3 regions of the Mogibacterium neglectum genome follow, and region 1 is predicted to be linked to each of the others. Evidence: a T-box and tRNA genes for the amino acid it is inferred to sense, from the RefSeq annotation. Region 1 holds a T-box; the other regions hold tRNA genes.
What was found. The T-box of region 1 lies ahead of thrS (threonine--tRNA ligase). A T-box ahead of a tRNA ligase gene usually reads a tRNA of that ligase, here a tRNA-Thr.
Positions count from the first base shown of each region.

Region 2: it has a tRNA-Thr gene. The T-box ahead of thrS (threonine--tRNA ligase) is inferred to sense a tRNA for this amino acid. The anticodon was not compared.
Region 3: it has a tRNA-Thr gene. The T-box ahead of thrS (threonine--tRNA ligase) is inferred to sense a tRNA for this amino acid. The anticodon was not compared.

Region 1 covers NZ_CP128647.1:312,664-322,985, reverse strand. Annotated here, with positions in the region: gene QU661_RS01475 (MSCRAMM family protein) at 1-3,588, opposite strand, end outside; gene asnS (asparagine--tRNA ligase) at 4,006-5,400, opposite strand; gene QU661_RS01465 (hypothetical protein) at 5,487-5,810, opposite strand; gene QU661_RS01460 (hypothetical protein) at 6,014-6,436, opposite strand; gene QU661_RS01455 (CbrC family protein) at 6,502-7,353, opposite strand; T-box leader at 7,490-7,698, shown strand; gene thrS (threonine--tRNA ligase) at 7,761-9,791, shown strand; gene QU661_RS01445 (transcription repressor NadR) at 9,827-10,322, shown strand, end outside.
Region 2 covers NZ_CP128647.1:1,566,811-1,577,132, reverse strand. Annotated here, with positions in the region: gene QU661_RS07390 (phosphoribosylformylglycinamidine synthase) at 1-2,114, shown strand, start outside; gene buk (butyrate kinase) at 2,233-3,378, shown strand; tRNA gene QU661_RS07380 (tRNA-Thr) at 3,516-3,592, shown strand; gene tuf (elongation factor Tu) at 3,631-4,824, shown strand; gene QU661_RS07370 (SMI1/KNR4 family protein) at 5,041-5,586, shown strand; gene QU661_RS07365 (SMI1/KNR4 family protein) at 5,796-6,779, opposite strand; gene QU661_RS07360 (hypothetical protein) at 6,807-7,436, opposite strand; gene QU661_RS07355 (YfbM family protein) at 7,446-7,964, opposite strand; gene QU661_RS07350 (gamma carbonic anhydrase family protein) at 8,184-8,705, shown strand; gene QU661_RS07345 (YdbC family protein) at 9,121-9,387, shown strand; gene QU661_RS07340 (VaFE repeat-containing surface-anchored protein) at 9,409-10,322, shown strand, end outside.
Region 3 covers NZ_CP128647.1:1,641,128-1,651,449, forward strand. Annotated here, with positions in the region: gene QU661_RS07810 (DUF2812 domain-containing protein) at 1-140, shown strand, start outside; gene QU661_RS07815 (DUF2812 domain-containing protein) at 190-1,428, shown strand; gene QU661_RS07820 (putative Se/S carrier protein) at 1,567-1,812, opposite strand; gene QU661_RS07825 (sulfurtransferase TusA family protein) at 1,812-2,015, opposite strand; gene yedE (YedE family putative selenium transporter) at 2,017-3,078, opposite strand; gene QU661_RS07835 (GTP pyrophosphokinase) at 3,215-3,646, opposite strand; gene QU661_RS07840 (MBL fold metallo-hydrolase) at 3,711-5,693, opposite strand; gene QU661_RS07845 (DUF898 family protein) at 5,942-6,253, shown strand; tRNA gene QU661_RS07850 (tRNA-Thr) at 6,423-6,497, opposite strand; gene ansA (asparaginase) at 6,665-7,705, shown strand; gene QU661_RS07860 (DUF6873 family GME fold protein) at 7,702-8,373, shown strand; gene QU661_RS07865 (elongator complex protein 3) at 8,382-9,497, shown strand; gene QU661_RS07870 (TRAP transporter substrate-binding protein) at 9,542-10,322, opposite strand, start outside.

The DNA of each region.
Region 1 (10,322 bases):
GCATTCTTCAATCTTGACTTCTTTTTCTTTGCCGTTTTCCTTCTCTATTCTGTATAAGGTAAAGCCAACATCTTTAAGCCGCTCCGTCCTATTACCGTCCATGCCAGTCTTTGTTATTTTTAAATTGTTATATCCTACTAAAGCGGCGTTTTGAACCGACTTTTTATTAGCGGGGTTCAACTTAAAATCACCAGAGAATGCAGAACGTTTGTCCGCAGAAATGCTTTCTGGCACTATAGAGTTTCCGGACTTATTATTTACTTCATCCTCGGATATCCCGTGTCCTATGGTCTTATTCTGGTTGAATTCGGTATTTTCCGAATTCAATAAATACTTAACCACATAATCACCCCGATCATATACCGTAGCTCTGTAATTCCCTTCGGAGTCAGTCACCGCTGTAACAGGAGTATTATGCCCGTCCGGAATAACCGCAGTTTTGCCTGTAGCTTTGTTAACTAAAGTTATACTTACGTTCTTCGCTGGTTTATCCTCAGAATCAAATATACCGTTCTCGTTAGCATCATAGTAAACCTTTCCGCTTATTCCGTATGTAACGAAGTTCACTCTCGCAGCTCTACCTTCCAGATAATCCACATTATTAGTTGACATTGCTGCTGTATTGAAGGCACTGTCGCTCTTCTCATTCAATTTCATATTGAAAGGAACTCGTGACGGTACCGCAATTATTAATTCTTTCTTTGCGGCTATCTCCTGACCACTCTTGAGCACAAGCTTAAAAGATTTCACTTTACTGAAATCACTTACCTGGTCTTTTGTTAACCATTCTCCGTCCCTTACACTCGCTAAATCCTTTCCCTGCGGCGAAAGCTGATAGAAGACATCAAAAAGCTTCATTACTTCCTTATTAGGGGCGTAATCTTCAAGAGCCATACGAAGTGGCGTTGAAAAACTTGAACCTCTTGCTGGATATTTGTGTTGATCATTTTCAACAATAGTATGATCCCCATTGGTTGGCATAGTATCAATCACACTGAATTTCTTTACCGTGTGAATAGTTTGATTATACACAGAAATATTGTAGTCGACCTCCCCTCCGAGATCAGCGTTCGCAACAACGCCTGCGGCATTATCATTTGGTAACTTGGCATACTTATTCAAAATCAACTCATATGGCAGTATAAAGTTGAGCTCACTCTTAACCTGCGCAAAAGTTTCTTTGTTATCACCATCATTATCCAGATCAAGTTTATCTGTGTATTTCATCCCACTTGTATATGGCTCAATATAATTATTATCATCATATACATAATAATTATCAACAATCCCAGAGCCATGTCTAACTTGCTTTGTTGCAACAATATTGAGCGTTACCTTACGCGTTTGATTATAATCAACGTCACCATAATCCACTATAACGGCAGTGCGACCCGTTTTTTTATAATTTTCGATAACCTTTATCCTTGATTCTCCGAATTCTCTCCACTGAGTTAGTATTCCATCTTTACCAGCTTTTTGAGCCTCTTTGAATACTGGAACCGCTTTGTTATTTTCATCTTTTCCACAGTTATATCCGGGAGGAAGAAGGGTAACTGATTTGACATTTTTTGCTGTCTTGTAAGTTCCCCAATTACCTTTTCTAAGATCAGGTCCTACTATATAAGGCGTCTGTGTACCTCCAGTCTCATAAACCACATTTTGATTTTGACTCTGATAAGCCGCAATAAGTGGATAGATAGGGCTTACATTCAAAAATCCATCTTTTCCATCTTTTCCATCATCGTATACGGTTTTAGGCATACTGACTCCCTTAAGCGTTGCTGTGACGCTTGAACGTCCGCTATAAGTCTGCTTCTTACCATTCTCTTTATTATCCCATTTTGCCTCTTCTCCAGGCATAAGTTTAACATAATCGTAAATCCCAAAAGACATATTATCGAGCTCAATCGGTGAATCAAAAACGAGTTTAAGTGCTACAAATTTTCTACTTGGATCATTAATTTTCACATAATTATTTGCGCCGTTTTCGAACAGTCTAACATTCTGGGCGATCTCAGTCATACCACCATCTTTATCAACTCCGTAAAGTTTATTTGGAGTCTTCAAAAAATCATCCTTTGCTTTCTGAAGCCTAGCTTCCCATCCGGGATTTAAGTCGTCGGGAACAAAAAAGCCTGCGGAAAATCCCACAAAATGCACACGTTCATCACTTATCGACGTTGTTATATCATATATTTGTCCCATTTGAACTTCATTAGGCTTTTCAAATCCAGAGCGGTTGCTCCATGCTCTAATATGCGTTCTGTAGCGCATACCTTCATTGGTGAATTCATGATCCCCAATGAAATATCGTCCAGATTTCATATAATAATAGTTGTGACCCTTTTCATAGCCTGTAAGTTTAGAATCATGATTATATTCTGAATACCCATGACCAGTTTTATACACTTCTATATTGCCTTTTTGTGAAAAGGGCATCGCTTCAAATTTAAATCTTTGCTCACGATCCGCAAGTCGATACTCTCCTACTTCACCCTTATTTACAGTATATTCCGCTTTCAACGTGTAAACTTTATTAATGGGCGCACCCTTAAATATTATATCTGGAAGGGTATTGCCGAACCCATCACAATAATCCGTTGAAACAAAACCGCCCTTAACAAAATTAGGTTTATCAATATTCACCCTAAGAGTATTGGTAGCTTTATCGTACTTCCATAAATTAGGAAGGATACCATCACGGACAGTGGCTTCAGGTGGAAGATAAATAACTATCTCAACATTTTTAGGATTAGGATGACCTAAGCCTCTCTCATCCTGGTTTGTCATATCCAATTTAACCGATGCATCTATAGTCCTGATGATTGCTCCATCTTTTGGGTTTGTAATATCAGGGTGTCCCACTGTAGTCGCAGCATCATATACGTACACGTTATTAGCCTTATCATATTTTTTCTGTCCATGCACATAAAGTCTTGAGTCCATCTTATGGACCTTTGATTTATAAATGTGTTCCGCAGATTTCAGAAGCTTGCCGTCTCCGTCAAAAAGCTCCGCTTTAACTTTTATCTCATCATTTTCCGCAGTTGTAGCCGAGTCAAAAATGAACGGCAAGGCATACGTTCCCGCACTCGCTCCGGTCAAAGGATCAAAGGTATATGTCATATACCAATTATTCGCATCCTCCGTCTTTTCACTCAATTTAGCGTTGACAGAGTCTGTAAATTTGAGAGATTTTTTGATTCCTTTGGATTTCGGTACGGTGATTTTGAGCTTCGCATTATAAATATTGACTCCATAACCCGATATTCCCATATCAACTGCGGCTCCTATCGGTTCATCTGTCCAGAAATCCGTTTTGTTTGTACTGAATTTACCGCTATTGATAGTTCCTACCTTAAGTGAAATATTCTGAGTAGGATCTCCTTGTTGCGGGCTTTGCAACAAGTTCGGCGTATTGTCTAAATTGCCACTTTGTGCTACGGAAGAATTCGTACTATTATCATTTGTATTTATAGATGCTCCGTGTGTTTCTGCATATGAAGTTTGCATAAACCCATAAACAATCATCTGTAAAGAAAAAATACATATAAAAGCAATTTTCACTATCTTATGGTATCTTTTCATTACTCCGCTCCTCCTTTGATCTCTCTAATAAATAATAACTTCATTTTGTAATTAGTCTCTCCCTTTTCAGCAACAAATACATATTTCACCCAATCGACTATTGTCTTGTCTAGAAAAGCGAAAACGCTACATGTCTCAACAAAAGCGCTTCTTTTACAAATCATCCCTTTATTAATTTCTCTCTGCGTCAACAAAGCTTGAGATTAAGATATGAATAATCGGTTACAATATCCTTTCAAATATGCTTACTTGTGAAAATTTCAAAACATCAGTATTACTGTGTCCACTATATCACATTTTTTCAGGTTTTTAACACATGCAAGAAAAAATTATGAAAAAAAAGTGATTACTGTTACACATATCTGCATACAATAATCACCTCTTAAACATTCAATTTTAAATCTATCACTCTGTTTTTTAGAACTCCGCTTTCTTAGGCGTTCTCGGGAAAGGTATCACATCACGTATATTACTCATTCCTGTTAGATACATAATCATTCTCTCGAAACCAAGCCCGTAGCCAGCATGCTTTACGCCACCGTATCTACGAAGATCCACGTACCAGTCGTATAGCTCTCTATTCATGCCGATCTCATCCATTCTAGCTTCAAGTACATCGAGCCTCTCTTCTCTCTGACTTCCGCCGATGATTTCACCAACTCCTGGCACAAGCAGGTCGCAAGCCGCAACAGTCTTGCCATCGTCGTTGAGTCTCATATAGAAAGCCTTGATTTCCTTCGGATAATCTATTACGAAGATAGGCTTCTTGAATACTTCCTCTGTGAGATATCTCTCATGCTCAGTCTGTAGGTCAATTCCCCATTCAACTGGGAACTGGAAGTCCTTATCAGCTTTCTTAAGAATCTCAACAGCTTCTGTATATGTAACTCTCTCGAAATCTGAGTTAACTATATGGCGAAGTCTATCGAGCAATCCCTTGTCCACGAACTTATTGAAGAATTCCATCTCCTCAGGTGCGTGTTCAAGCGTGTAGCTGATGATGTATTTGACCATATCCTCTGCAACATCCATGTCATCAGCGAGGTCTGCAAATGCAATTTCTGGTTCGATCATCCAGAACTCAGATGCGTGTCTAGCTGTGTTGGAGTTCTCAGCACGGAATGTAGGTCCAAATGTATAGATGTTTCTAAAAGCAAGAGCCATCGCCTCGCCCTCGAGCTGTCCCGAGACGGTGAGGTTTGTCTCTTTACCGAAGAAGTCCTGCGAGTAGTCGATAGAGCCATCTTCTTTAGTAGGTGGATTGCTTAGGTCTAGTGTAGTAACCTTGAACATCTCGCCAGCACCCTCTGCGTCACTTCCTGTGATAATTGGAGCATGCACATATACGTAATCACGCTCCTGAAAGAACTTATGAATCGCATAAGCAACGATGCTTCGTACTCTGAACACAGCAGAGAATGTGTTGCTTCTAGGACGAAGATGTGCGATTTCCCTAAGGTACTCCATAGTGTGACGCTTCTTCTGCAGCGGATAATCCGATAGTGAATCAGCCTCAACAGCAATCTCTGTCGCCTTTAGTTCAAATGGCTGCTGTGCGCCAGGTGTAAGCTCAAGTACTCCCTTCACCATTACACCTGCTGCGAGGTGCACCTTGGAAATCTCTTCGTAGTTATCAATCTTCGAAGCCTCGTACACAACCTGAAGCGGAGTGAAGAAGGTACCATCATTGAGTGAGATGAAACCAAACTGATTGGATGCACGATTACCTCTCACCCAGCCTCTGACAACAATCTCTTTACCTGCATACTCTTCTCTGTTTCGGAAGAGTTCTCTGATCTCAATATCTTTCATTAGTATATCCTTCCTAATTTCCATTTTCTCTCGTAAATGCACGAGCCTATCGATTATATCACGTTTACATGTGATTTATCGAGTGTCTACACTATTTTCTCTATTCCACACTTGTATGGAGCAACTGCATCAGCAAGTCTCACCAGAACTTCTCCCTGACTAAACACCTCTGGATATCCCACCTTAAGGCTTATGCTCATCACACGCCCTCCTCTATCTACGCTTACCACTTCAACATTAGTTCTCTCATCTCCTGCGATGAGATTTATCTCAGAATTAATTCCATAAGGCTCCTTGTCGAAGAGCTTTAGAATCATGTCATCAAATCTATTTGCTGTAACTGTGTGTCCACCGAATCTCTCAGGGAGTACCGGCATATTAACTTTAACTTTCATTTCTTTATTTTCCATTATTATGTCCACCCTTTTCCTTCAAAAAAATCTGTATTCTGTATAATATCCTTATTCCCCTATAGATTCAAGCACTATAACCAGGTATTGATTTTAATTCCTTATATTAACAGTAATCAGGAATTTTATCTCCACAAAGGATCTTTACGTATGTTCCGTAGGCTTCTGGAATCGGTCTACCATAGACACCTCTTTCCCTTCACTTATTTTATTTCACGAACCTTAACCTTATGCTTCTTCAGCTGCTTCTTAAGCTGAGTAAGCCTTCCTTCATTAACCTTGCTTTTTCCGACGAAAATCGACTTGCTTCTGCCTTTTTTCCTTACGAGTTGAATAAAGTACCTGTCACCATTCAGATGCCTTCCACGCACAAAATATATCTCAACCTCAGCGAGTTCTTTCAAGGGAATCTCACGGCTACCTGGAACAAATCCGCTGTGAATATATAAATTTCCATTTGAGATATGCATAGGCTCTGAAAACTTTCCACCACTCTTGCGGACAATCATAAACTTCCGCACCATCGTGACAAGAACGATAGTTCCAACGATAAATGTCACCGCCTTAAAGAGATTGTCATTCCACGTCGACTTTAGTCCAATCAAAAAATATTGATATATCTTCATTAATTGCTTCCCTCCAAATCACCTTTCGCTCTCCTGAGAAAGTGTTTTCATTTCACCCTTGCAAATTAGCTCGCATCGACATAGATGTGGTATTTTCCGCAGTGAAGACAGCGGAAGAGATAACCACAGAGATCGCCATCCTTATACAGATACTCCCTTATATCAGAGTATTCATGCCTCATCTCATACTCTTCAAGGACCTCGTCTGCGATGCCCATCTCCTCTAGCTCCTGCGTGCCGACTGTTCCTAGATATGCACAGTAGTCATTACAGCAAGATAGCCAGTGCTCACCCTGCCAGCTCAGGTATCCAGGCGTTCTTTCAAATAGTTCCTTCGACTTCGCCTCATCCACCTCGCCTTCCCATTCGGCATCTTGCACGAACTCAGCATCGAATTTCCTGGCAGCCTCTCCATTAGCTATGCACTCTGGACACAAATGCTCGACATGCTCAACACTATAAGGAACTGAACTATAGTAGATAGTACTTTCCTTGCCGCAGCACGGACATACCTCTTGCGGACCTTCTTCAAAACTTTCAGTCGCCAGTGGATCTGGATGGTAACGGAATTTTGGAAGCTTCTTAGCTTTTTCTCTCTGTAGAGACTCCTCAGCAGCTGTCTTTGGCCTTTTCACTGCCCACCTGTCTCCATCATCTTCTGCTAACGATTTGAGATAAGCGAGCTTCTTTATCTGCTTCTTATCGTTCCTATCTGCAATCTCTGACATCAAGTCATATGCACTCTGCATGAGCGAAAGGATTTTGTATACATCGACAAGAACGGTCTTGGCATCTTTATCCCCAGCCTCTTTAAGCCTATCCGAAAACTCATATAACGCAAGAACGGTCTCTCGCTTACCATTCTTCGCTTCGTAATCCTTTGCTAGTTCAGCATATTCTTTTATGTATGGATTCATTACTATTTCTCCTACCATATCAGCAAAACTTCTCGTTTTTGTCCCCAAATTATATCAATTCTTTCTTATAAATTATAACAAATTGAGGCGGTAAAATCATTGACAATTATCACTCACGGTGGTAGCATAATTTATTATTAAAACGATGACGAGGACAGTAAGTTCGCTTTAAGGCTTTGAGAGAGGGATGGATGGTGAAATCATCCCAGCACGGAGCGTTCTGAACACCACCTCCGAGTGGCACTAATCCTGCCCGCCTAGCCGCGTTAAAAGCTTCAAAGAGTGCTGGAGCAGAAGCTCTGGAAGATGGGTGGAACCACGAATACGAATGTATGCGTCCCTTCTGACAATTTGAATGTCGGAAGGGACTTTTTTATTTCCTTCCGCTAATGAAAGGAGTTCTTAAAATGATTATTACACTAAAAGATGGCAGCAAAAAAGAATACGCTTCGCCGATGTCCATCATCGACATCGCAAAAGACATAAGCGAGGGTCTCGCAAGAGCAGCTTGCGTTGGTGAAGTAGATGGAGAGGTCTGTGACCTCAGAACTGTTGTGGATAAGGATGCTGAAGTTAACATTCTCACTTTTGATTCTGATGCAGGAAAGCATGCGTACAGACACACATGTTCCCACGTGCTCGCAGAGGCCGTTAAGAATCTATATCCAGATGCCAAGATGACAATTGGACCTTCTATCGATAATGGTTTTTACTATGACTTCGACATGCCAGCTCTAACTAGAGAGGATTTAGATAAGATAGAAGCTGAGATGAAGAAAATCATCAAAAGAGGAGATGCGATAACTCGTTTCACACTCCCTAGAGATGAAGCCATCAAGCTATTTCAGGAGAGAAATGAGCCATACAAAGTCGAGCTCATCGAGGACCTCCCAGAGGACGAAATCATTTCCTTCTATCAGCAGGGAGATTTTATCGAACTCTGCGCAGGCCCACATCTGATGAGCACGAAGCAGATCAAGGCATTCAAGCTAACTTCTAGCTCTGGTGCTTACTGGAGAGGCGACGAGCACAACAAGATGCTCACTAGAATCTATGGTACCGCATTCAACAAGAAGGCTGATCTCGAAGAGTACCTTGAGTACCTAGCTGACATCAAGAACAGAGACCACAACAGACTCGGCCGTGAGATGGAGCTATTTACAACAGTAGATATCATCGGCCAGGGTCTTCCTCTATTTATGCCTAAGGGTACTAAGATGATTCAGAAGCTACAGCGCTGGATTGAAGACCTCGAGGATTACGAATGGGGTTACGTAAGGACAAGAACACCGCTGATGGCGAAATCGACTCTTTACAAGATTTCAGACCACTGGTACCACTACAAGGATGGTATGTTCGTTTTCGGATATGATAACATTGACGAGCTAAACAACGCAGAGGATGCGATACGTGAGATAAGAGGACTCGAGGATTTAAGCCTCATCGAGAATGACGCTGATGCAAATGCATTTGCACTTCGCCCTATGACATGCCCATTCCAGTACTATGTATACAAGGCTAAGCAACACAGCTATAGGGATCTTCCTTACAGAATGGGTGAGACTTCTACACTGTTCCGTAATGAGGATTCCGGGGAAATGCACGGACTTACTAGAGTTCGTCAGTTCACGATTTCAGAGGGTCACCTCGTATGCACCCCTGAGCAGATTGATGAAGAGTTCAAGAACTGCGTTAAACTCGCTAAGTACTGTCTCACAACTCTAGGTCTAGACGGCGATGTTACCTACAGAATGTCGAAATGGGATCCAGAAAATTCAGGCAAGTACCTCGGAACTGCTAAGGAATGGGATAAGGTTGAATCAGCAATGCGTGCGATTCTCGATGAAATCGATCTCGATTACACAGAGGCTTCTGGCGAGGCTGCATTCTACGGTCCTAAACTCGATATTCAGGCAAAAAATGTATATGGCAAAGAAGATACTATGATCACTATCCAGCTTGACATGTTCCTTGCTGAGAGATATGACATGTACTATATAGATAAGAATGGCGAGAAAAAACGCCCATATATCATCCACCGTACATCACTAGGCTGCTACGAGAGAACGCTCGCTTGGCTGATTGAAAAGTATTCAGGAAACTTCCCTACTTGGCTGTGCGCAGAGCAGGTTAGAATCCTACCTATCTCTGACAAGTATCAGGATTATGCAGAGGAAATCTTCGCTGAGTTAAGAAGGAATGGCATCGATGTTACAATTGATAACAGCTCCGAGAGAATCGGCTACAAGATCAGAAAAGCCCAGATGGAGAAACTACCTTACATGTTAGTCGTTGGACAGCAGGAAGCTGAGAATAAAACTGTTTCGGTTCGTTCGAGATTCGAAGGAGATGAAGGTAGCAAGCCACTAAGTGAATTTGTGAACGCAATCTGCGAGGAGATACGCACAAAAGCGATTAGAGAAAAGAAAGATAAATAGTTAAATTTTCAAGAGAAGGAAACGGAGGATTTGTCATGCAGAGAGAGAAGCGCAAAGACAACATAATACAGAAATTGCAGTCTACAGGTTCGCCTGTAAGCGCTTCATCTCTGGCGAAAGAGTTCGGGGTAAGCAGGCAGATAATCGTCGGAGATATCGCAATTCTCAGAGCCGAAGGTCATGATATTAGCGCAACGCCTCGTGGGTATATGTTACCTCAGGTGGGGACTACTCCAGTCTATAGAATCGCTTGTAAACACGATTCATCTAAAATCCTAGAAGAGCTAAACGCAATTGTCGACTGCGGTGGCACCTTGCTTGATGTAAGTGTTGAACATCCAATATACGGTGAGCTAGTTGGCAACCTACATATCGCCAGCAGAATTGATGCAAAGGAGTTCTCAGATAAAATCATTGAAAGCAATGCTCCCCCATTATCTCTTCTCACTGACGGAATTCACTTACATGCTATCACGTGTAAAGATGAAGCCACGCTTGAGCGGATAAAAGATAAGCTACGTTCAATTGGTA
Region 2 (10,322 bases), 480 kb from region 1:
CTGAACTCGCAATCAGCGAGTCTCAGGAGAGAATGGCTGTTGTAGTTGCAGCATCCGATGCAGATAAGTTCAAGAAGCTCGCAGAGAGCGAGAATCTCGAGGCGACAACAGTAGCGACTGTGACGGAGAAGGCTTACCTCAAGATGAACTTCAGAGGTCAGCAGATTGTAAATATTTCCAGGAAATTCCTAGATACTAACGGCGCAGAGAAAGAAGCTGACGTCGTAGTTGAGGGTGCTCGAAGATTCGATAAAGAGATACCAAGAGATTTTGAAAAGGGGTTGAAGGAACTCGTATCCGATCTCAATGTCTGCTCCAAGAGAGGGCTTTCGGAGCGTTTTGACTCAACAATTGGTGGCAATACGGTCATGATGCCTTTTGGCGGAATCAAGCAGAGAACACCTATTCAGGCTATGGTTCACAAGATCCCAATGCTCGAGGGAGAGTGCAGCACTGTATCGATGATGTCATACGGATTCAATCCATATATCCTAGAGCAGAGCCCTTATCATGGTGCATACCTCGCAATTGTGGAGAGTGTAGCGAAGCTCGTAGCAACAGGCGCTAGCTATGATCACATATATCTAAGCCTTCAGGAATACTTCGAGAAGCTCGGTGATAACGACAAGTCTTGGGGCAAAGCGTTCAGCGCAGTTCTCGGTGCATTTAGAGCGCAGATGGAACTTGGAATCGGAGCTATCGGCGGTAAGGATTCTATGAGCGGAACCTTCGAGGATATCCACGTACCACCGACCCTGATTTCTTTTGCAGTAACTACAGATGAACTGAGCAAAGTGGTTTCACCGGAGTTTAAGAGCAGAGGTCATGAAGTTGTGTGGCTGAAACCGGAGATAGGCGAAGACGGGCTTCCAAAGGCTGAATCGCTCATCAGGAACTTCAAGCTAGTGAGAACGCTCGTTGATAACGGATTAGTTGCGGCATGCTACACGCCTGGATTTGGCGGACCAGCTGAGGCCGTCTTTAAAATGGCAATCGGTAACAACATCGGCTTCGAATTTGACGAGGGCGTTTCCATGAGAGAGATGTTCGGCTATGCGTATGGTAGCTTCATCATCGAGACTAGCAAGAATATAGATTTGACAGCGGATATGAAGCTTATGGGCAAGACAGTTTCTCGCGAATCAATAGGCAGCAAGAAGGGACGCGTGCGCCTACTAGCTCTTAACGCACTTTACGAGGGCAAGCTAGAACCTGTATATAGCTGCAACATCAATACTTCAGAGGAAAGAATCCCTGAGATGATATACAGAACAAGGAGTGATGCAGTTCCAAGCGAGACCGTGGAGAAGCCAAGATTCTTAATTCCTGTATTCCCAGGTACGAACTGCGAATACGACACGGCTAAGGCCGTTGAGAAGGCTGGCGGAGAGGCAGAGATATTCGTTGTGAATAACCTTACAGCAGATCATCTAAAGTACTCCGTTAAGGAGTTCGCGACAGCACTCTCCAAGGCAAATGTACTCTTCATTCCAGGGGGATTCTCTGGTGCTGACGAACCAGATGGCTCTGGTAAGTTCATCACTTCGTTCCTGAGAAATGAAGCGATTTCTGTAGAACTCATGAAACTGCTCAATGAAAGAGACGGACTGGTTGCGGGAATTTGCAATGGATTCCAAGCGCTCATCAAGCTTGGATTACTGCCATATGGCGAGATCGGCGTGCAGAAGGAAAATAGTCCAACTCTAACATTCAACAACATCGGTAGACATCAGTCGAAGCTTGTTAGAACGAAACTCTGCTCGACTAGATCGCCTTGGCTGAGGAAAGCAAGTGTTGGACAGATCCTGACTGTGCCAATATCTCACGGCGAAGGACGATTTGTAGCTAACACTAACGATATAGATACAATGCTCGAGAATGGGCAGATCCTGACGCAGTACGTTGATTTTGAAGGAAATCCAACTATGGACATCCAGTTCAATCCAAACGGTTCATCTATGGCTATCGAAGGAATACTCTCGCCAGATGGAAGGATTCTCGGCAAAATGGGACACTCCGAGAGAATTGGAGAGGGTCTATACAAGAACGTACCAGGGGAGTTTGAGCTAGGGCTATTTGAGTCAGCGGTTTCGTACTTCAGAGGCGAAGAATAGGGATAGTGAAAAAAACGTTCAGTTCGTGCTGACATTGAGGCCTGCGAGTGTGATATACTACTTTTCGTAATACGAAGGTAACGTATGTATAATTTATTCAGAAAGGGAAACTGGAAAAATGAGTAAGGAAAGAATTCTTGTGCTTAATCTAGGATCTACATCAAGTAAGATTGCTGTATACGATGATGCTCAGGAGGTTTTTAAGGAAACAATCAGACATACACAGGAGGAGATGGCTCAGTTCGATGATGTGCTTGAGCAGTTTAACTTCCGTAATGAGAAAGTAAGAGAGGCTCTTGAGAGCAACGGTATCGGCGTGAATACACTCACAGCAGTATGCTCGAGAGGTGGAAATATTATCGCTTGCCCACACGGTGCTATCGGAATCGACCAGGAGATGATCGATTACCTGACGAGACCTGAGGACACAGCGAAGCATGCGTCGCTGCTCGGCAGCATGATTGCTTTTGATCTCAAAAAAGAGTTTGGAATTCCTGCGTGCATCTATGATGCAATCGGAACAGATGAGATGCAGGCAGTAGCAAGAGTTTCCGGCGTTCCGGAGATTCCTCGTTACACAGTTGGACACACGTTAAACACGAGAGCAATGGCTATCAAGTGTGCTGAAGAGGTGCTTAAGAAGCCATTTGACGAGTGCACATTCATCGTCGCTCACATGGGTGGTGGAAGCTCAATCAGACTGTATCACAATGGTGTAAATATCGACTGTGTAAACGACGATGAAGGAAACTTCTCTCCAGAACGTGGTGGTGCAGTAGGCTGCAAGGATCTCGTAAATTATTGCTTCACATCAGGTAATGATGCAAAGACTGTAATGAAGAAGTTCCACGGTGCGGGCGGACTCAAAGCTCATCTCGGCACTACAGATGCTATAGAGGTAGAGAAGATGATAGATGCAGGTAACGAGTATGCAAAGGTCGTATACGAGGCAATGGCATACGGAATTGCCAAAGACATCGCTAAACTATCTGCTCCAGTGGCTGGCAAGGTTGATAGGATCATCCTCACAGGCGGAGTAGCTTACTCCAAGTTCCTCACAGATATCATCGAAGACATGGTAAGCTGGATTGCTCCAGTTGAGATGATGCCTGGCGAATATGAGATGGAAGCTTTAGCAGCTGGAGCTTTAAGAGTTCTGAGAGGCGAAGAGAAGCTTCAGGATTTCGGAGAAATCAAGGCTGCGGCAGTTGACAGAATCCGCATCTGCAAGGGTGTGGAGCCTTATACAACACCAGCGAAGTAATTAGAAAAAGTTGATTTAAATGTAAAGCCACCACCCATGCGACATGTGGCCAGAATTTTGGGTGCATTCCAACGCGTGATGGTGGCTTTTCATTTATTGACAGTCTGTATTATTTCGTGTACTATTCTTGTATACGTGCTGTTGTAGCTCAGTTGGTAGAGCACTTCCTTGGTAAGGAAGAGGTTCGGCAGTTCGAGTCTGCTCAACAGCTCCAATTATTTTAAATTTAATCACAATTCTAAGGAGGATATCATGGCAAAGCAGAAGTATGAGAGAACCAAGCCACATATCAACATCGGTACAATCGGCCACGTTGACCACGGCAAGACAACTCTAACAGCAGCAATCACAAAGACTCTTCACGACAGATATGGACTCGGAGCAGACGTAGCATTCGACCAGATCGACAAGGCACCAGAAGAGAAGGCAAGAGGAATCACGATTTCCTCAGCACACGTAGAGTATGAGACACCAAACAGACACTACGCACACGTAGACTGCCCAGGACACGCTGACTATGTAAAGAACATGATTACAGGAGCAGCTCAGATGGACGGAGCTATTCTAGTAGTAGCAGCAACAGATGGACCAATGCCTCAGACAAGAGAGCACATCCTGCTATCCAGACAGGTAGGCGTACCATACATCATCGTATTCCTGAACAAGTGTGACATGGTAGATGACGAGGAGCTACTAGACCTCGTAGAGATGGAAGTAAGAGAGCTACTAGATGAGTATGAGTTCCCAGGAGATGATACACCAATCATCAGAGGATCCGCACTAAAGGCACTAGAGGATCCAAGCGGAGAGTGGGGAGATAAGATTTGCGAGCTAATGGAAGCAGTAGACACATACATTCCAGAGCCACAGAGAGCAAACGATCAGCCATTCCTAATGCCAATCGAGGACGTATTCTCAATCACAGGACGTGGAACAGTAGCAACAGGAAGAGTTGAGAGAGGAACCCTCAAGGTAGGAGACGAAGTAGAGCTCGTAGGACTAAGCGACGAGAAGAGAAAGGTAGTTGTAACTGGAGTAGAGATGTTCAAGAAGACTCTTGATGCAGCAGAAACAGGAGACAACATCGGAGCACTACTAAGAGGAATCCAGAGAGACGAAATCGAAAGAGGACAGGTACTCTCAAAGCCAGGCTCAATACACCCACACACAAAGTTCAAGGGACAGGTATACGTACTAAAGAAGGAAGAGGGTGGAAGACACACACCATTCTTCAATGGATACAGACCACAGTTCTACCTAAGAACGACAGACGTAACAGGAGATCTAAAGCTACCAGAGGGTACAGAGATGTGCATGCCTGGAGATAACGTAGTAATGGAGATCGAACTGATTACACCAGTAGCTATCGAAGAGGGACTACGTTTCGCTATCAGAGAAGGCGGAAGAACAGTAGGATCCGGAGTAGTTACAGAGATTATCGAGTAATCATAGATTACGAGGTAGACCACCAGTATATTAAGAAGCAGGGGCGCATGCGCCCCTGTTTTTATGTTGCTTACTTTGTATACCTGGCATACTAACTTGGATATTATTGATTTCTTTATACTGAATCACTAAAATAAATATATGACAGAAAGTATAATGAATATATTAGTGAAATCAGTATCCAGGCAAATTGTCGGGAGTATAACGAGGTGAAATATGTCTATAGAAAAGATTTACGATTATTTTAGAAGCTACGACAAAGAAACATATCAGGTTTTCGCATGTGGAGATGACACGCCATCAGAACAAGATATAGAAGCTTTCGAGAGCGAGTTCAATATAAAGCTACCGGAGGATTTCAAAGAGTTTACAATGTCTCCGCTTGGTGGTCTATACATGGAAGTAAGAGAAGAAATCTGGCCTATGGCACAGGAGTATGAAGTTGCACCATTCTGGGAGTTTTGCCGAGGAATCATGGTTTACGGCATCTCAAGCGAAGTCCCAGAGTACCTAGACTTACGTGCAAATACAAGGGCTTTCCATGAAAGTGGGCTATCTGACTGCATCCCGTTCTTCTCGGTAATAGGTGACGGTGAGCAGATATTCTGTTTCGATAGAGAAGGCAAGATAGTTGTTTTCGATGGCTATGAGATGCATGATGTTGAAGGCGATTTTGAGAGCTTTTTACTTGGTCAAATCGCTGAGCTAGAGGAACGTAAGGATAAGAAGGTCGAGAAGCTGAAGAATAGAGCTGGCAGATAAGAATTCAGATATTATAGCATCGGCGATAAGATGATACTAAAATTCAGCGGAAATCAGCGTTGAGAACACGTCATATATAAAAGTGGACTAAATTTAAGAGTTCAATCACATATAAAATAAAGGTGGGGGTTGCAAAGGCAAGCCCCCATTCTTACTAATATTAGATTTTTAAATTCTGTCCTATGAGATTCAGTGAAGTAGGTTGACGATTAATCCTCGGTATATTGGTGGTAGTACGTATAAGCTAGCCTATATCCACCGCGTAAGTCGGCTGGTTTGAGGTATAGTATTTTATCAAAGATCATCATGCAGTGGTCGATTACGTCATCTTCCCTACTACCTTCGGCTAACTCGATTGCTTTTTCAAGATTCCTTACAGCGGCTTTTTTCTTCTCGTGGTGAGCGTTGTCTGCCTTTTTAGACTTAAGAGCATAAGAGTAGCCGTAACGGCAATACCACATCGCATCACGGTTAGCTTCTGGTACTAAGCCTAGAGTCTGAATAGCAAGATCCTCTTGGTCTGTGCTGTTATATGAACTTGCGAGCATGCCGAGAACCTCGTCACTATATGAGCTAGGTTCTGCCTGCTCAAGAAGCTCTATCAGAGCCCTAAAACCCTTCATGTTACGGAGCTTATTCAGAGCAAGAATCTGCTTTTTATCATCGAGCTGATTAAATTCTTCTATACTATTAACAACATTATCGGATTCAATCTTGCATATGAACTCCTCAAAGTTATCTGCTAATATCTCTTGGCTGTAGTCATCTTCTTGATCAACTAATGTAACCATAGGTTCACCTTCTGGTCCGCATTCGCTGTAATCGAGGAATATCATGTCGTGTCCACCGGAGATGGTGTCTGCAATCACAATACCTATTGCAGGATATCCCCACTCCTCAAGCCAGAACTCAGTTCCACAATCACCACAAACGGAATATTCTTTATCCTTATCGATGCCATAGATTCCAACTAGATTGACACAAAGGTTGTCTGTTGTTACGATGTTATTTGCAGGAATGCCACCGTTTTGGTGCTTGATAAGCTCAATATAGGACTCTGGAAGCTTATATCCAGTCGCTTTTTCTATATCTAATATATCCCAGTCAGTAGGAGCCTTGCCTGTATAATCATCGGTATAGCCATCAGAATTGTCCCAAAATGATTTCCAGTCAAAGTTCTCAAAAGGTTTCATATTATCGTCTCCCAATAATTTCACTTGCTAATAATTTAGAATCTCATCCCTAGTCATACCCACCAGCTCATATACCCATAGTCCGAGAATATCCGAAATAATCCCGTCACATACAAACTCGTCTTCTCCATCTCCGAACTTGCATGTGAATGAAGGCTCTCTGCTGGCAGCTTCGTAAAATCTCTTCGCGTACTCGGGGAGCTTACCAGGATCATACTCGAGCGATAACTTCTTCGCAATCTCGCCTCTAATCTCGTCGAAATCAGCACCTTTCTCATTATATGACTTGCGTGATTTCTCGATGTAACCGCTGCAAAATGCGGATAACAGCTCATCGCTTTTGTAGATGTATTTACAGTTAAAATCCGAAATGCATCCCGCATGAATTAGAAACAGAAGTAAATCCTCCATGTTTTCAGCAACTCTTCCGACGCTCCCTTCGCTGCTAATATATCCGATGCTGCCGTCTTCAAGCTTTACATATTCGCCACCGCTTCCATCGGATGCAAATGTTTCAAACGAAGACGAATATACTTCACCATGCCCCGAATACTCTGTGTCTCTAGGCTTATCGCAGAAAAATATATCGCATTCTCGCATCAGGGCTTCATTTAAGCCTGCTGTTTTCAAAATCGCATCCGCTAAATTAATCGTCATATATCTCCCTTAATAAATCGTAATAAGTGCATGTCCTCCGGCTTCGAGCACCTTCTTATAAAAGTCTCGAAGTCCTTCGATGTAATCAGCGATTTCTTCTATTAGCTCATCGACCAAGTCCTCATCATCCATATCCCATATGTTTGGATACAGGCCAGCACTTGCACAATCTTCCATATTGAAATTTTCAAGAGCTTTTTCATAATCGAAACCCTCGAGCGCCGAAATTATTTCAGGGACACGGTCATTTTTTACACATGCGACGAATTGGCTTAAATCTTCAAATAAGTCCACGCCGATAACTGCCACGCTGAGGGGGTTATTACTAGACCTCTCATCGGTGCTCACCCCTGTTAGAACGAAGTGCATCACATCCCACATCTTATCAGTATCAAGAAAAATTTCAGCTTCTTCGTTTAAATCTTCAATAGTTTCAAAAACTTCTTCTTCATCATCGAGATTCGCAAGGCGCAGAAGAACGTCGAGGTTTGCGTCATCGATATATTGGTAGTTAGCAATCAATCCCATTGGTTTATCCTCCATCACAAGCTAATTACTGGTTGCTAGCTTAAGCTACGAGATTTACAATACATTTATTATTTGAATTGTACACCTCGCGAGGTGAGTTTGGAATACAAACTTTGTAGAATATTGCAAAGAGGTGTATATTTAGTATTGAAATAATTTATAAGGAAAACAGTCTGCGGCTAGAGGCTAAAGAAAATAGAAAGGCATCACATAAATAATATGGATAATAGAGAGGTAAAAAAGCTAGGGTTATACGATGATAGCGTATTCATCGCTGATGGTGTGCAGCTTAGCGGACCTGAGAATATTAAAATTGGTAAGGACGTGAATATCTGGTACAATTCTGTGCTGCGCTCTAGTGGCAAAGACATTGTAATTGGGGACAGAACCAATATCCAGGATGGCTCTGTAATTCATATCGCGACAAATGGCGGGACATACATAGGAGCTGATGTGACAATAGGTCATATGTCGATTATTCACGGCTGTACGATAGGCGCTTCGACGCTTATCGGTATGGGGTCGATAATAATGGATGATGCAAAAATCGGGTGTGAATGTATCGTCGGAGCGGGCTCTCTCGTAACTCAGGGCAAAGAATTCCCCGATGGCGTGCTCATAATGGGTCGTCCGGCCAAAGTGATCAGAGAACTCAGCCCTGCAGAAAGAGCGGAAATCGCTGGTGAAGCAGCTTCGTATGTGGAGACAGCTCGCAAAGAGATGAAAAGTATTCGTGATTAGAGAGCCTATGAAGAACCAAAATCGAGTCCCGATGGCATGAAAAACACATTTTTGTGTCATTCGGAACATAAAATGTGCATTTCATTACATCAACGAACTTTATGTGACATACTTATGCTAATATTTAGACACAATAAGTGTGTTAAATATAAAAACCGCCAAAGGGCGCTTAGGATCTCTACCGTGCAGAGGTCCTTTTAATTTTTTGTTTCTAAATTTTAATTCGTATCATAAAATCCGTATTAAAACTAATATTTCTAGGTCGCTTTAAATCACATTATAAAAACTCTCATAAAAAGGATAATCTCGCTATTTATAGTGCACTTCTTGCATTGTTACGAACTCATCTTAAACCATATAATTTACGTGAAAGTGAGGTGCGAGAGCACCGTGTATAAATGGAAGGAGTTTTAGAATGGCAACTAATAATGAAAGAAGTGTAACCTACAAGATTTTGGACCACATCGGGGTACTTGCTACCTATAAGAACAATTGGAGCAAGGAACTTAATCTAATTCAGTGGAATGACAGAACACCAAAGTTCGATATTCGTGACTGGGACTCTGATCACGAGCATATGAGCAGAGGGATTACTTTGCATGAGGATGAGGCTAGGGAACTCTCTAGGCTCCTCGCTGATAGGTTCGAGGATATGCCAGCTTCAGAAGATGAAGGCAATTAGAACTGGATTTTGAGGTGAGCAATGAATATTAAACGTATTTATAATTGCATCGTCTCGATGCTGTGTATAGTGATGCTTCTTGGAACATCACAGGTTTTTGCGCTAAGTTCAAGTAAAGCTCCTGATGGCAGTGTAAATATCATTCCGCCTGATACGGCTGCGAGACTTCAGCTCAAGGTAACTGGAAGTGGGGCGAAGCTTTCAGCTTTGAAGTCTGGGACTTCAGATACTGCAAATCTATCAAATGGAGAGACATTTGCCCGCAGTGCAAGGACGGGAGATGAGTACCAGATTAATTACAAGCTGGACAGAGGCGTAATTCTTGAAATTATAGCTCTCGATGGTGGAAAGAACGCGAGCGTGTACGGCGATGTGGATATGAAAGGAGACTCGGCTACTCGCTTTGTAAATAAAAATAGCGAAGGAAAATTCATTATTAAGCTGACAGGTGGTCATGCGGATTTTACTATCAAAGCGGTGAATATCAATGAAGGTTCAAGCGTAGCAGATTCAGCTAATATCGAGTCAGATGGTAAAGCGCGTAGTACCGAAGCGAACATTGTAATGGAAGGTGAGTTCGATAACGAAACAGGCAGAAGAGGAAATGTTCATAATACTAATACTTTAGAGCGAATACCAGAGTCTGCGTCATATGATAATGTCAGTAGAAGGATGACTATGAGCGTAGGGGCAGCAACTCCTAGAGGCGCCTCCTCGTTTAGGTCTGTGGCAGCAAGTTCAGCGACTGAACCAACGAGAGGAACAGTAACCTGGCATAAGCAGTACAAGGATAATAACCGTAATCATGCGAGTATATTCAAGGTGAATATCGATGGGCTTATCCATGATGCGGCATGTGCAGATGGTAAGAACTTTAGAACTGCAGAAGCAGGGCAGGTCGTGACACTTACAAAGCAGGCATCTGATTCTCTGTT
Region 3 (10,322 bases), 410 kb from region 1:
CTTCTAAAACGGATGAATTTGCATATGCATTAGATACACAGATGCTTTTCCTCAGAAAGGGAAATAAATATGTCGTTGTTACATATAGCGGTCCTGTCGATCTGAAGTCGAAGGTTGGGCTCTTTGCATCGAAGATGTAGCTACATTGTATTCCATTGTTATCGCAAAATGTTCAACACGAGGTGTGTCATGGATAAGAAAACGAAATTAAAATATGACCCTTTTGGCATAGTTGATATGTTTTATAAGCAGAACTGGCTTGAATATCAGGCAAGAAAAGGTCTGCTGCTCGCTAACGATAATCTACTTACTTGCAGATTCACCGTTGACGAGCCAAGAGATAGGCGGTATCGCATATTGCCATACAAGCATAGCAAGACGACGCAGGAGGAACTGGATTTATATGCTTCTTGTGGTTGGCATCTGATATACGGTTCTGGTTCAGTAATGATATTCTACACAGATGATCCGGATGCCCCAGAGCCATTTACGGATGTGCAGAGTCAGCATAAGTACTATAGAAAGAGCTTGATTACTAATTTTATTTGGATGCTAATTCTTTTTGCAGAATTACTTTTTAGCATCAGCCCAAGTTGGCAAGGATTCACTATATCACCTTCAGAACTTCTCTACAGCAGTGCTGATCAACCGCTTTCCACTTTGGCGATGACTTTTATTGGATTACCGTTGGCGCTTTTGTTCTGGTTTCAATATATGTTCACTTATATCAGCATACTGAATAGGAACAGAAAGAAGGATTTTTATGGGGCTTCGGGATTCAGATTGAAATATTATGTCAATGCGACGTTTATTATAACTTTAATCGTCCTAACCCTATGGAACATCATTGGCATCACTCGGACAGTGAATATCTCATCATCCGGCGACTTCACCCAGGCTCTTAAGTACAAGGGCAATGAGATTGTGCGCTTCTCGGAATTTGACCCTGATACGTGGAAGACTGTATATAAGAAAATCGAGTACTACCACGATGGCGAAGGCGATATGATAACCTTTGATGTCAATCAGGATAAAACTCTACTGATGCCTAGAATGGTGTCTGAGGTGCTTGAGGTAGAAAAAGATACTAAGAATGATGAAGATACTGTAAGGGAACTTTATTACAGCGTTAATCTTTACAAAGCAAGGTCTTCTAAAGTCGCATCTGAATTCATGAAATATAATATAAAAGACGAGCTCACTGGGTTTAGTGACAAAGTGTCTATCAAATCTATTGACAAGTACCGTTTCGATTACAAGGGCCTCGACTACGCTGCATATATCGTAGATGAGAAGATGGCAAATGATACTACTGCAAAACGTGACCAGCTACTCTTCCTAAGAAAAGGGAGTACCTACGTATGCGTTTCATATTACGGTCCTATCGACCTGAAGTCGAAGGTAGGACTGTTTGCAGAGAAGATGTAGGTTTTCAGATTATCTGAGGAATACATGTTCTAAACCCTGTTAATCGTTTTATTAGTAAGCCTATAAGCAAATAACCAGCCATACGGCTGGTCATTTCAGTTCCTGATTAAATTGCTTATTTATATCACGTATATCACGCTATTCTTCTGGAGCCTCGAACAGAACCTTGAACTTCGAGCCTTCACTCAGATATATTCCCTCGATATCTTCAGGATGATTTGCTACGAGTTCTGCGACATTATCCACCTCGAACGAAACGCATATCCCGCAGGCTGCGCTAAGAGCTCTAGGCACCGGCATCAGTGTTGCGGTTTGATCTATGCTTTTCTGTTGCTTGTGAAACTGCTGTGCTCCAAAATGCGTATGAAAAGTTGCGATAAACATTACTTGAGAGTAATCAGGTAATCGCCTTCTGGCGTTTCACTGTATTCCATAGATAGCTTGTTGTTCGCTGCATATCTAGATATGTTCTTAACTGGTGTCATGCTGTCTACGAGAACTTCAACAGGTGTTCCAGCCTTTACAGCGTTCTGAGTCATAATTACTGGTTCAGGGCACGAGTACCCTCTTGCATCTACCTTAGTCATTTTATGCCTCCTTAGCTTTTCTTATATTCATCAGACCGATAATTAAAGTAACGATAATTCCGAACACAACTGCAATCTTGCCATTTGGCGTTGGTCCCATTGGTGTCGATGCTAGTGCAAAGTTGTGACAGAAGGCTGCTCCAACGATTAGTCCGAGAACTGCAACGCCCGAGTCTGCATTTCCAGCACCTGAGAGCACAACCTGGCGAAGTGGACAACCACCGAGTAGACAAGAGCCCAGTCCTACGAGGACCATTCCTAGGAAGTTCCATAGAGAGTCGTTAAATGCGATTGGCTGCTTGTCAAACCCTGCGTGAAAGAAGCCAAGTGCTATGTTTCCAATGAGAGCTGCGACAAATATTGCAATAAATCCAGATAATAGATAGAAATCTTTGAATAACACTGCATCGCGAAGTCCACCAACCATGCATAGTCTAGTGCGCTGTGCTAGAACACCGACAACAAGCCCTGCGATTAGCGAAATTGCGAGTGGTGCGTGCATAGCTCCAGGACCCTGTTTGCTGAATACAAGAAGTGCTGGGAATGCGCATAGGATAACGAATAGTACTACTGTTATCGCTGGCATTGCTATGCCTTCTGTTGGTCCTAGTGGAACTGACTTCTTAAGCGTGAAGCCCTTCTTGAGAAATACGATTCCGCCGATAATTCCGCAGAAGAATCCAATCAGACCGATAATTGCATTCCAGTCCCCACCAGCGATTCTGAGAATCATTCTAAGTGGGCAGCCGAGGAACATTAGAGCTCCTACCATGACGAAGAATGAAAGCACGAATCTTGTCATCGGTGAGGAACCGCCACGAACTTTGAATTCTTTTCCGCAAACGGACATGATAAATGCACCAATAATAAGTCCAATTATCTCAGGACGAACGTACTGCACAACTGGAGCATTGTGGAGCTTAAGAGCACCTGCAGCATCTCTCAGGAAGCATGCAATACAAAAGCCCATGTTAGCAGGGTTGCCATACTTGACGAGAAGTACTGCTGCCGCGCCGACCACGAGCCCAGTAATAATCATAAGGGTACTTTTTTCTTTTTTCATTGTATCCTCCTTGTTTAAATAATATCGATTTATTATTACGAGTATACCAAACAAGGATTTTGTATTAAAATCAGTAATTTTAATACTTAGCTGTAATTATTAATATTTTCAATAGCAATTTATTTTGCACTTCTATTTAATGAGAACTTCCCTGCAAAAGCCTCTTCATCGCCGCCCTATACTTCTCGACTCTCGCATAATCTTCCGCACCAGGATGCTCTATGCGTCTGATATCCATATTATGACTTAGGTCGGCAAGCTTGACGGAAGTCGCGAGCTTATTTTTCGATACCCTATCTATGTACTGCATGTAGTCTTCGCTTAGGTCTTTCGTAAGGGTCTTCACCGCTTCAACAACCTTATCGCTAAATCCGCACATGCGCAAATACACCTCGTCATACTCGCTATCCTCGAGTACGTCATGAAGGTAAGCGACTACCTTTTCCTCTTCCGTTTCACACATATCTGCGACTGCGAATGGATGCAGATAGTACGGCTGTCCCGCCTTATCGAATTGTTCGTAGTGCGCTTCCTGGCATATCTGCTGTGCTAGCTGAATCTGGTCCACTTTCCTAAACCTCCTTTGACAACTATCGTATGGTTTACTGTTATAGCAAGAGGCACTAGCCTTGCTATGCTAGTGCCCCTGTTGTATCGAAATTATATGTTGTGTTATCAATCACATGTGTGCCGGTATACATTACGCCGTCTTGTCCTAGGTAATACCATACGCCATAATGCTTTACCCATCCTTTGTGCATCGCGCCGCTAGAGCTTAGGTAATAGCTATTGCCACCTTCCTGAATCCAGCCAGTCTGCATAACTCCGTCGTTACCTAGATAGTACCAAGCACCGCCAGTGTACTGCCATCCCTTCTGCATTGCACCGCTTGAATTCAGATAGAACCACTTGCCATTATCCTGTACCCAGCCGGTCTTCATCGCACCGCTGGAGCTTAGATAATAGCTATTGCCACCTTCCTGAATCCAGCCAATCTGCATAACTCCGTCGCTACCTAGGTAGTACCAAGCACCGCCAGTGTACTGCCATCCCTTCTGCATTGCACCGCTGGAATTTAGAAGATACCACTTGCCATTGTCCTGTACCCAGCCAGTTTTCATCAATCCACTCGCATCAAGGAAATATCTGTGACCACCGTCTTCTACCCAGCCTGTCTGCATAGCACCATCATTATCCATGAAGCACCAGTCTTTTCCGTACGTTATCCAACCTGTCTTGAGTGCACCCGACGAATCTGCGAAATACCACTTATCCTTGGCTTTAACCCAGCCAGTGCCCATGATTCCAGATCTCGTTAATACATATTTCTTTTTTGCCGCTTTGTCGTAATATACAGTGTCCTGCAGCATTAAATTATAGCCTTCCGAGTCGAAGCAATACCAAGCTCCATCGATATATTGCCATCCGGTAGCGTATTTTCCATCATTTTTAATATAAGCGTAAGTCCATCCGTTTGGTGCGGTAGCATCTCCCCAGATCTGCCATCCTCTGATAATAGGATGGTATGTCTTTGCCTTTACTAAAGCTCTGCAAGATTCATCTGCAAAAGTCTGCATATCTGTGGATGACTTATCAAAGTCCTCTACGATAGCACCAACATTTTCAATCGCTTTGTAAGCTGGGGTATTGTGCTTGTCTGCATATAGCTTATATGACAGTTGACGAAGCGGTCCATTTGATGAGAGTACAAAGTTCTTAGGTTCTAGGAATTCAAGTAACTGCTTACCATTTGCACTTGAGATTCCGTGATGACCAGTTCTTAGAGTATCTATCGTGCCAGACTTCTTATAAATAACCTCTCCATATTTATAATCGATCATCGCAGATGCGTCTCCGAGTATTACCGCATTATGTAGTCCTTTTGTAATCTGCGTGATTATGGAGTTGTCGTTCTCCGTATAACCTTCTTTGTTGACAATGCTGCTTAGGTTATACAGCGCGATATCTAGGTTTCCAAACTTGAAGCTAATATTGTCGCTATAATCTCCCTTCCTAGTAATCGTTGCATCCAACTTAGAAAGCGCACTCGTATCGTCGGAAGTGATATCGACCATAGTAACCTTTGCCTCGGTTAGTTTTCTTGAAACTTCCTTAAAGTATTCAGCGGTCTTCCATGTCGGATCTTCATACTTAGGAGCCCAATTTAAATATTTCTTATGGATATAAACTGTATCTGAGTCAAAGAATGGATTTCCATCGGAATTCTTCTCGTCAACCAAATCTATAAATCCACCTATGTGATCTGAATGCGCATGCGTAGCAACAGCGAAATCAATATGCTTAACGCCTAGTTTTCTCATAAACTCCGCTACGGTCTTGCCATTACCACCCTGAGCAGCATATGGTCCGTATTCGCTAGGGTTTGATGCATCGATCATACCAAATTTACCGTTGCTTTGAACAAGCGTGCAATCACTATGCGAACCATCTGTTGACGGAAGCGATAGATAGTATACTTTATCGCTCTCCGCATCCCACGTTGGGTTTTCATCGTCTGCATTTACATTAATTGGGTAAAATACGACCAAAAAAAATAGCAACACGAGACTGCTACATATAAATGCCAGTATAGAGTTATAGCTCCTTCTTTCCATTTCAACCTCTCACTTAAAAAACGTGTGTCATTTAACAGAATGATTCTATATTAAGGATTTTGTATTTTCAAGTATTTTATCGGTTAATCAGGTTAAATAGTTCCCTATTTAGTTATCCTATATTTTCATCATTTTCTATTGATTAGCAGGAATAAAAAATGTTATCTACCCTATTTACATGGACTCTCGTAAATGATAATCTACAACTCATGCAAAATTACTATTATAATTAGAGGAGGAGCAGAACTATGAATCACGAAGAATCATATTTTGATAGCGGGTTATTTCAGCTTATTGGATATAGCCTTATTGGCATACTTATTACAACTGCAACCCTCGGCATTTGTCTGCCTTGGGCGTACTGCATGATTTACAACTGGGAAATAAAGCACACGGTAATAGAAGGTAGGCGCCTAGAATTTGATGGCACCGCTGTGCAGCTATTCGGGAATTGGATAAAGTGGCTTCTGCTTACGATTGTAACGTTGGGAATCTATGGGTTCTGGGTGAATATCAAGCTTAGACAGTGGAAGACGATGCATACACATTTTGCGAATTAGATTTTGCTATTAATTTCCTGTATCTGGACTAGTCAGCTTCTCTATTGGATCGATTTTACTTAATATCTATGCTGCGAGGGCTCACTAGGAAGATTCAAATTTAAAAAATTATTTAAATGAAAAAGCCTCGAATTCGCCAATACAAAGGCGTTTTCAAGGCTTTTACTTTTGGAGCTGCTGGCGAGAATCGAACTCGCAACCACTTCATTACGAGTGAAGTGCTCTACCATTGAGCCACAGCAGCATATTGAAGTTGCCCATAAAGTATATAATAAAATCAATTACTTATCAATGTTGCATTTTCATATTCAAATCGCTGCATGATATAATCAATTATACGCGTATATCACTATTATCATGGTCGTGTACATATTAAATATTTACAATTACATACGAATTGCGAGGTATCCTATGACCGTAACAGAGCAAGCACAGAAAATCGAAAATAAAAAAATCTGCCTCATATACACAGGTGGCACAATTGGCATGTCTAGAACAGATATTGGCTACGCACCATTGGCTGGTCACTTTCAGCATGAGCTAGACCGCATCGACGACCTCCGTTCTGATGGAATGCCGCAGTATGAACTCGTTGAGTTCACGCCACTTCTCGATTCATCCAACATAACTTACGTTCAGTGGAATATGATTGCCGAATCAATCGCATCTCGCTACGACGATTACGATGGATTTGTCGTGCTACACGGCACAGATACCATGGCGTACAGCACTTCTGCGCTTTCTTTTATGCTTGAGAATCTTAATAAACCTGTGATTTTCACCGGGTCACAAATTCCACTTTGCGAGCTCCGAAGCGACGGAAAGGATAACCTCATTACATCCATATTGGTTGCTGCTTCTGGCAAGGTGAACGAGGTAGCGCTCTACTTTGGGCACAAGCTATTACGTGGCAACCGAGCCATGAAAGTTTCAGCAGATGGGCTTATCGCATTTTCTTCGCCGAATTATCCGCCGCTTGCAAATGCCGGAATAGACATCAATTATAATGAACCTCGCTTGATGCCGAAGTCTCGCGGAGAGCTCCTCGTTCAGTCGATTAAACCTGCGAAGGTTGGTGTTATAAAGCTATTTCCAGGAATCCAGTTTGAGCTATTTGCACCAATTGTGACGCGCGGACTCGATGCTCTCGTACTAGAAACATTTGGCACTGGCAACATACCTAATTATGACAAAGCGCTACCACCTCTCATCGCTCGCGCCATTGCAAATGGCACTACAGTGGTAGTCTGCACGCAGTGCTCACAGGGAACAGTCAGGCTTGGGGCATACGAAACGAGTTCAGAGCTTGCAAAAGCAGGTGCTGTATCTGGTTCAAATATGACTACTGAAGCGACAGTAGCTAAACTCTACTACCTCTTCAGCCTAGGTCTGGAGCACAGCGAAATCAGCCGGTTAATCGAAACCGACATGCGGGGAGAGCTTAACCAATGAAGCTATCATATCTCTCATCATTGGCACACCCTGATCTCCGCTCTTACTTTGAAAATTCAGGTTATGTTATCCGCACATTTCCCGAACTATGCACGGTGTCGAGTCTCGTTGATAATCATCCAGATGTGCTGCTGTGCAAGCTAGGTGCAAAGCCAGAATCTCCTATATATGAAGGTGTTTCTGATAAACTAAGTCCTGTTTATCCAAACGACTGCAGATACAATGCGACATGTACGGGAAAGTTTTTTATCCACAAGCTGGATATAACTGATTCAGAACTCCTATCTGCTGCAATGGCGAGCTGCGGAGATGAACTGAAGCTTGTAGATGTCCGTCAGGGATATACGAAGTGTAGCACCATAATAGTGGATGAAGAATCCATCATCACTTATGACAAAGGCATTGCAAAGCCTTGTGAGATGGCAGGAATGAACGTGCTGCTAGTCGAGCCAGGCTTCGTGAAGCTGCGAGGTGCCGATACTGGATTTATCGGAGGTGCGAGTGGACGCGTGGATGATGAAATAATATTTAACGGCGACCTCTCGGCGCATCCAAACCTTAAGAAAATTACCTCTTTCATCGAGGCCCGAGGCCTTGGTTGCAAGTGGTTTGACTCGTACGAGCTCGAGGATATTGGTTCAATAATTACGGTTACAGATTCAGAATAAGGATATATATGAAAAAACACGCTATTATTCCAATATTTATACCGCACCGAGGCTGTCCCAATGACTGCGTCTTCTGCAATCAGCGGAAAATCACAGCTCGCACGGCTGCCCCGACTGTAGATGAAGTTAAAAATACGATTGACACGTGGCTCACGACGCTCGGAGAAGTTCCGACGGTCGAAATTGCTTTTTATGGTGGAAGCTTTACAGGGCTCGAACTCGCTGAACAGAGTTCATACCTCGCTATTGCCAAGGGATATAAGGATAGAGGACTCATCGACAAGATTCACCTTTCGACGCGCCCTGACTATATAGACAGCGAGATTTTAGACAATCTAAAGGTATACTTGGTTGATACGATTGAGCTCGGAGTTCAGTCTTTCGACGATGAGGTGCTTCGTAGATCGACTCGCGGACATACAAGCACGGCTGTATACGAAGCTGTCTCACTGATTAAAGAGTATGGATTTGAATTTGGAATCCAGCTGATGATTGGACTTCCGGGAGATTCTCTTGAAACGTGTATCTATTCAGCAAAAGAGACTGTTAAGCTAAAGCCTTCACTAACCAGGTTATACCCGACCATAGTTATTGATGACACAGAGCTACTAAAAATGTATGAGCGCGGTGAATATCAGCCACTAAGCAGAGAAGAAGCCGTTACAAGGACGGTGGCAATGTATAAGATACTCGATGATGCAGGTATCACGATTATGAGAGTTGGGCTCAAGAGCACTGATATTATCGGTGAAGGTGGATCGATAAACGGCGGAACGTATCACCCTGCTTTCAGGCAGCTCGTTGAGGGGCGAATAGCGAGAGATAAAATCGAGCCGCAGCTTGATAGGATTGTAGACGAGCTCAGAACATGTACCGAAAAGTCAGGCGAGCTCAAGGTTAACCCTTTGCAAGATAGCAATTCAGAAACCGAAGTCTTAAATCAGCAGAGAATAACTCGAGTAAAAGTAGATATTTTCTCTTCTCCTAAGTGGTTTTCAAATGCCGTTGGTAACAGCTGCGAGAATAAGAAATATTTTGAAGAAAAATACCCCGAACTAAGTATCAGGTTCAGGGTAGATGACAGCTTGGAAGCTGCACAGTTCAGAATAAACAGCGATATATAGCAATGTCTTGCTCTTTAAGGCATTGCTTTTATAATCATATTATCTTAATTAGAGCTAGTATACGTATCGTAGATCTCTTTATCTACGTATTTCCTTATCTCCATCCAGACCAATTTTGATCTTGATTTTATCTCTGCGCGTGTATCATCATCAAGTTCAATGATTTCTGTTCCGCTTCTTCTAATAGTATTTATTTGTTTCTGCACACGCTTATCAGCTTGCTTCCTAGCATAAATAGTGGCATTAGCAGCTGCCTCGTCCATAATCTTTTTGTCTCTCGTTGACAGTGAATTGTAAAAATCTTCATTCATGATAAGTGAAATCATATGTGGTAAATGGTTAGTCTCTATTATATATTTCTGCTGCTCATATAGTTTGTTGGAAACGATAACCTCATAAGGATTCTCCTGTGCATCTATTGTATGCTGCTGGAGTCCTATATATACCTCAGCAAAACTCATTGGCAGCGGATTTGCACCTATACATTTCCAAAATTTTAGATGGTAGCTGTTTTCCATAGTCCTTATTTTTTGACCTTTGAAATCGTTTATACTCTGCACCTTCTTATTTGTGCTCATAACGCGAAATCCCTGATCTGCCATCCCAAGTAGATGATACCCACCGTTTCTATAAGTCTTACTTAGGATTTTTCTGAACTCTACATTTTCCAAAGTCTTCCTATATTCATTCATAGAATTGTGAATTTCTGGCAAATCGAACACTGCAAGATTTGGCATAAATGCAACTTGTGGTCCCGTATTTTGCACAACAAAAGGGATATCCCCATCGCGACAGCTTTCTAAAAGGTCTCTATCTCCACCTAAT